Regions from separate parts of the Aeromonas sp. FDAARGOS 1416 genome, predicted to be linked through region 1. Evidence: predicted binding sites of a transcription regulator. Region 1 holds the regulator's gene; the other holds the start of a gene.
What was found. Region 1 encodes LexA, which represses DNA repair genes until DNA is damaged. Its sites were predicted from a motif close to ANCTGTNTNNNNANACAGNT; they were not measured.

Region 1 (3,637 bases):
GTTTGTCTCTTCTGCTCAGGGGCGAGCGTTACGCCCCTGCTGCAACATCTTGCCGATGGCCCGCACGCCGATGGGAATCACGGGGGCCAGCCAGCCCTCTTCCCCCTGGCGATCGCCATGGCCACGCTTGAACAGCAGCACCAGACGCACCACCTTCTCTTTCGGGCATCCCAGCCAGAGCGTCCAGTGCGAACCACGATGGTGCAGCCAGAGACCGTAAAACCAGGTCATCCGGCTACCTTTGACGAAACGGGTGATTGACGATTCCGCTGGCGCAGCCCCAGCCTCTGAATCCCATGGCGATCTTGATGCCATACCAGTCCTCCTTGACCGACAGGTCATGTTGCTTCGTCGGCCTGAACTGGGAACAGGCCCGTCACGACTATCTGCAACCATTACGAGTGGTCCCCTTTGCCTGACAAGGCTCGGGATCTCCCCACTCCCCCTTCATATCCCGTGAAGGTGTACTGCCCGATTCTCGTTGTTACCGGCCCTCCCGTCCTGCGCATTGCGATGGCCAGAGGGAGGTGCCAAGCCCTGTCTCGGCGACAGGGCACTGATCTGAGCATATATCTGAAATGGATGATTGGTAGCCGGTCGCGCAGGACAAAAATGCCGCCGCCGATGATCTGTTTGATATGACAAGGAAAGTGTGCCAGAAACAGCACGGCCTCCCGAAGGAGGCCGTGTGGCAAACGCAGTTGGCGGGGATGACTACATCCAGTCGGCGTTGCGGATCACCCCGACCGCCAGTCCTTCGATGGTGAGCTGCTGGCAGGAGAGATCCACCTCGATGGGGGAGAGCTCTTCATTCTCCGGCAGCAGCCATACCTGACTGCCCTTGCGCTGGAAGCGCTTGACGGTAACATCCTCATCGAGACGGGCGACCACCACCTGACCGTTGCGCACCTCCTGGGTCTTGTGCACCGCCAGCAGATCGCCATCCAGAATGCCGATGTTCTTCATGCTCATCCCCTGCACCCGCAGCAGAAAATCTGCGCGCGGGTGGAACAGGGCGGGATCCACCTGATAGTGGCTCTCGATATGCTCCTGAGCCAGGATAGGTTCACCGGCAGCCACCTTGCCGATGAGCGGCAGGCCGCTCTCTTCCAGCACCTCTTCCTCTTCGAGCAACAGGCGAATGCCGCGGGACGTGCCCGGCATGATCTCGATGACCCCTTTTTTGGCCAGGGCCTTCAGATGTTCTTCGGCCGCATTGGCCGACTTGAAACCAAGCTTCTGGGCAATCTCGGCACGAGTCGGCGGCATACCGGTCTCGCTCATGTTCACCTTGATCAGCTCCAGCACTTCGGCCTGGCGGGGGGTAAGGGGTTTCATAGAATTGGCACCTGTCTTTTTATACAGCACACTGGCAGTATATACAGTGCAGTGGCCAAGGCAAGGCGCAGCTGACATTTGTCGCAACCAACCCCTCATTTACTGCTGTTTTGATCCTGCGCAGCCGACTCATCGTACCTCTCGGCGACAAGGGACTGTCGATTTGCTATGCTCACGCCGCATTTTTTTGGAGAGCAGACGCACATGTCCCTAGGACAGAAGATTTCCAGAGCCATCTTGCAATGGCCGGTCAGCGGCTTGGTCAATCACAAGAGCCTGCCGGAAAATCCCATCACAGAACTCAATCTGGATCCGGCCAGACCCATCGTCTATGCCCTGAAAACCAGTTCGATCACCGACCTGATGACCCTGCAGCAGTGCTGCGAGGATCTCGGTCTGCCCGGTCCCTTCACGCCGCTGGAACTGAACGGCCAGCTGCTGCCGCGCTATGTCTGTCTGGATCGTCCGCCTCCCCTGTTTGGCAAACGCAGCAAACCGCTCCCCTTCCTGCAGGAGTTCCACCAGCTGCTGGATCTGCACAAGCAGGATCCCGCACTGGATATCCAGGTGGTGCCCGTCACCCTGTTCTGGGGCCGTGCTCCGGGTCGGGAAGGGGAAGAAGCCTCAGGCCTCAACATCATCAGCAGCCTGGCGCCGAACCGGCTGAAGAAGGCGCTCATCGTGATCCTCAAGGGTCGCGAGAATCTGGTGCGCTTCTCGCCGCCGCTCTCCCTGCGCTACATGGCCGACAAGCACGGCACCGACGAGGCCATCGCCCACAAGCTGGCACGAGTGGCACGTACCCACTTCAGCCGCCAGCAGCTGGCCGCCACCGGCCCGAAACTGCCGAACCGCAACCTGCTGTTCAAGCAGTTGCTCGACTCCGCGGTGATCCAGCAGGCGATTGAAGAGGAGGCCCAGCGCGAAGGGATCAGCCTCGAGAAGGCGCAAAAGCGCGCCCATGGCTACATGGACGAGATCGCCTCCAACTTCTCCTACCGGCTGATCCGCCTGGGCGAGAGCTTCCTCGGCTGGCTGTGGAACAAGCTCTACCGCGGTTTGTCGGTCAATGGCGCCGAGAAGGTACGCCAGCTGGCGCAGGAGGGGCACGAGATCGTCTACGTTCCCTGCCACCGCAGCCACATGGACTACCTGCTGCTCTCCTACGTCATCTACCACCAGGGGATGGTGCCGCCCCATATCGCGGCAGGCATCAACCTCAACTTCTGGCCGGCGGGCCCGATTTTCCGCCACGGCGGCGCCTTCTTCATTCGCCGCACCTTCAAGGGCAACCCGCTCTACAGCACGGTATTCCGGGAATACCTCAACCTGCTGTTTGCCAAGGGTTACTCGGTAGAGTTCTTCACCGAAGGCGGTCGCTCCCGTACCGGCCGTCTGCTGCCGCCCAAGACCGGCATGCTGGCGATGACCCTGCAGGCGATGATGCGCGGGCTGGACAGGCCGGTCACTCTGGTGCCTGTCTATCTGGGCTACGAGCACGTGATGGAGGTGAACACCTACCACAACGAGCTCAAGGGTAGCCGCAAGGAGAAAGAGAGCTTCCTGCAGGTGCTCGGCATCCTGCGCAAGCTGCGCAACTACGGCCGTGGTTTCGTCAACTTCGGCGAACCGCTGACCCTCAACAGCTACCTGAGCGAACACATCCCCGACTGGAAAAAGCACATCGGGGAAGAGGAGCGTCCGGAGTGGATGGCGGGCACTGTCAACAATCTGGCCGAACTGCTGATGACCCGCATCAACGGCGCTGCCGCGGTCAACGGCCTGACCCTGAGCGCGCTGGCGCTGCTGGCCGCCGAGCGCCACGCCCTGACCCGCGATGAATTGCAGGCCCAGCTCAACACCTATCTGGATCTGCTCAAGGCGGTGCCTTACAGCCCGCAGAGCACCATTCCGGATGAGGATGCCAAGACCCTGCTGGATCAGGCGATGGAGCTCAACAAGTTCGAGGTCAGCGAGGACAAGCTGGGGCAGATCATCAGTCTCGACCGCTATCAGGCGATCCTGCTGACCTACTACCGCAACAACATCCTCCACCTGTTTGCCATGCCCTCTCTGGTGGCGGCACTGATCGAACGGTGCGAGGGGATCTCCCGCAGCGAGATCATGGCTCGTTGCATCGACATCTATCCGCTGCTCAAGACCGAGCTGTTCCTGCGTTATGAAGAGGATGAGCTGCCAGCGCTGGTCGACAGCCTGCTCGACGCACTGCAAACCCAGCAGCTGATCGAGACCCGCGATGACGGCTACTGGGTCAATCCGGCCAACCAGATGCGCCTGC
Region 2 (3,637 bases), 900 kb from region 1:
ATCGGCCAGTACATCCTCATTCTGCACTTCCGGCTCTATCTTGCCGTTGTCATAGGCCCAGTAACTGGAAAAACGCCCCTTGTCGTTGGAACCGAGCGCCGTTGAGCCCTGATAGTTGCTGTCTTCCCCATCCAGCTGATCAGGCTCGAACACCGCATAGACACCAAGCAGATTGGTCGATGAGGCAACGGCATCGTGCAGTTGCTGATTGACGGCGCTGCGCAGCGCCTCCGAATGGACAAAGTTCTCGGCCGCATTCTTGCGCTGGAACAACACGCTCTCCGCCAGCAAACTGGCGCGGAAATAGGCTTCATCGAGATAGCTGGTCACCTTGGCCGCCTGCTCCGAGCCCATCGCCTTCATCCAGTTCTCGGCAGACTGCTGCGCCTCGTGCATGGTGGCTTGCCGCACCTGCTGTTGCATCTTGTTCGCGTTGTAAATCGAAGAGGCAACCAGAGCGGCGGCTGTCACCAACAGACAGCAACCGGCGATCAGGGTAATCCGACCCTGGACAGAAAGAGCGCTCATGCCAATATTCCTACGTCATACAGATATGGATAGATTATCGACTTTATAAACAAAAACTTAACTCTCTCACAGCAAATCCAGCGAGAGTTGATTAACTTCACCCTCTTTTGGCAAACCCACCACCAAGCCCAGCAGACGAACCGAACGCCCTTGCGCCCGCTGTAGCCCCTCTTTGAGCAGGGGAACGAACAAGGCTGGCTGATAGCCACCCTGACTGCGATAGACGGTGGTCTGGTGGAAGTCGGCAAACTTGAGCTTGATTCCCTGACCCATCACCTGCTCGGCAGGGCACGCCAGCTGAAATCGCCGCTCAAGTTCCGGCAGCAGTTGCTGCAATACCGTCAGGCAGGCGGCTTCGTCACAAACATCGCTCGCCAAGGTAGTCTCCACCCCGATGGTTTTGCGGATCCGGTGCGCCTGCACCGGCTGTTCATCCAGCCCCCAGATCCGGGTCGTCAGCATCTCCCCCAGCTTGCCAAAACGGCTGCACAGCTCTTGTGCCGACAAAGCCCGCGCATCCTCACAGGTGTAGAGCCCTTGCGCCTCCAGCCGCTCGGCAGTCTTGCGCCCAACCCCGGGCAGTTTGCCGAGTGGCAGCTGACAGACAAATTCGGCCACTTCGTCGGGACGAATGACAAACAGACCATCAGGCTTGCGCTGCTCCGAGGCGAGCTTGGCGAGAAACTTGTTGGGGGCCACTCCGGCCGAGGCGGTCAATCCCAGTTCGGTGACGATGGCTTGCCGGATCTCTTGCGCCATCAGGGTGGCGCTACCGCCACAACAGCGACTGTGGGTCACGTCGAGGTAAGCCTCGTCCAGCGACAGTGGTTCAACCTGATCGGTATAGCGCAGGAAAATGGCCCTGAGCTGACGGGAGATATCCTTGTACACCGCCATTCGCCCAGGGATCAGTACCAGCGGCGGGCAGAGTTTTTTCGCCAGGGCGCTCGGCATGGCGGAGCGCACCCCGAACCGGCGCGCCACATAGTTGCAGGTCGAGATGACGCCGCGCCGCTCGGAGGCCCCACCGATGGCGAGCGGCACCTCCCGCAACGCCGGATTGTCCCGCATCTCCACCGCGGCAAAAAAGCAGTCCATGTCGATATGGATGATCTTGCGCATACCACTGTATAAATAAACAGACATGGCACCATCTTACCCCAAGGATAATCGCAGCTCTATCTCTCTCGTTGCGGCTAAAATAGTAGACTCCAAGGAGACCTTTACTACCACAATGACAAGGAGCGTTCGGGATGAAATATCTTTGGTTGGGACTCTGTTTGCTACCATTGACCGGCATCGGCAAGAACAACCCGACGGCAGAGTGCCGCTGGCTGTACGACCGGATTGAGATACTGGAACAGGCTATCAAGAAAGGGGACAAGCTCGGCACAGAGCAAGAATTGGCACGCTGGAAAACTGAGTACAACAAAAAACAGTGCTCACAGTACGACTACTGAGCCGGACAAGATGGCGTGACCGACAACGGCAGATAACAAGCGGGCCCCGATCAAGATGACCGGGGCCCGTTTTTCAAAGCATGGCCAGCTGGATTCTGCAGCAGAGTGGGCTCAAGGCAGCACCATAGGGCCAGCGACAGTGGCCGCCACCTCATCCCCACGCAGCGCCCGGACCAGTTCAAGGGCAAACTCGATGGCACTGCCCGGCCCCTGACTAGTGATAAGGCGATGAGCCTCATCCCTGACGACCCGCTCATGTGACAGCTGCGATGTCGGTAGTCGGGGCTGAAAGCCGGGATGACAGGTGACGATGGCACCATCCAGCAGAGCGTGATGTTGCAACACCACCACAGGGGCGGCGCAGATGGCAGCGCGCCAGCGGCCAAGAGCGGCCTGCTCTTTGAGCAGATCGATGGCCAGCGGGGTATCGCGGATCACTTCGCTGCCGGGCAGACCACCGGGTACCACGATGGCTTCAAAATCCCGACGGGTCAGTTCGTCGATATGACAATCGGCCACCAGCTGTACCCCGCGCGATGCCTTCACCTGCCGGGATCCGGCTGGGCAACAAGAGGCCAGCACCACCTCGATGCTGGCGCGCACCAGGGTATCGACAATCGCGACCGTCTCTATCTCTTCCGACCCGGGGGCCACCAGCACCAGTACACTCACGTTCGCCTCCTTGCAGCTTGCTCTGCCATGTAAAAGATCAGACGGCCTGACTCTTCTCTTTAATCGCCTGATAGAGACCCTGATTGACCGGTACGGCAATGCCATGCCGGGCAGCCTTGGCCAGCAGGAAGCCGGTGATGGCCTCAATCTCGGTTTCGCGTCCCAGCTCCATATCCTGATGCATGGAGGAGTAATTGTCAGCGGTCAGCTCCACCACTGTCATCACCCGGCGTTGCAACTCCTCTGCCGTGGTTGTAATCCCTTCGGCACACATCACATCCGCCACTTCCACGCAGATCTGCTGCAGGGCATCGGCAAAACGGGGGCCAGCCAGCTCGCCATTTTTCAGCTTGTAGAGGGCCGTCAGGGGATTGATGGCACAGTTGATGGCCAGCTTTTGCCACTGGCGCGTCAATACCTGCTCATCCCAACCAGCCTGCCCCAGTGCCAGCGCCAGCTCGTCCGCGAGCGCGGCATGGGCCTTGGCGGCATCGTTGATCGGGCCAAGCCAGGTTTCACCCTTGCCAGTATGACGGAAGACAAAATGGCCGCACTGCATGGCGCCATGGCTGGTGACACCGGCAATCACCGGATTGTGCGGGAACATCTCGACCACCTGCTCGGCAATGCCCATCCCGTTGTGCAGCAGCACGATCGGCACGCCGGCATCGAGCTTACCCACCAGCGGCGTCAGTGCGGCAATCATCTGACTGGCCTTGGTCATCACCAGCAGACGCTGGATCTTGCCGGGGTTGCTGACAAATCCGCGTTCGATATTGAGCAGCTGGACATGCCCCTCCAGCGAGGTGAAATCGATCCCCGGATGGAGCGTGGACTTATGATGTTCGCGCAACAAGACACGGGTGGATTGACCACTCTGGGTCAGCAGGGAGGCAAAAACGCCGCCGAGGGCGCCACAACCCAACAGTGACCACTTCGGAGTAACGGGTGGAATAACGGGCTGTCGGGAATTTTTT

Region 2: the regulator LexA is predicted to act here: its motif matches at 1,653-1,672, upstream of dinB (DNA polymerase IV).

Annotation. Positions count from the first base shown of each region.
Region 1 covers NZ_CP077301.1:3,875,927-3,879,563, reverse strand. The annotation lists gene I6L46_RS17630 (hypothetical protein) at 16-231, opposite strand; gene lexA (transcriptional repressor LexA) at 715-1,338, opposite strand; gene plsB (glycerol-3-phosphate 1-O-acyltransferase PlsB) at 1,543-3,637, shown strand, end outside.
Region 2 covers NZ_CP077301.1:253,836-257,472, reverse strand. The annotation lists gene I6L46_RS01260 (methyl-accepting chemotaxis protein) at 1-528, opposite strand, end outside; gene dinB (DNA polymerase IV) at 595-1,650, opposite strand; gene I6L46_RS01250 (hypothetical protein) at 1,782-1,988, shown strand; gene I6L46_RS01245 (DJ-1 family glyoxalase III) at 2,100-2,660, opposite strand; gene I6L46_RS01240 (ketopantoate reductase family protein) at 2,698-3,637, opposite strand, start outside.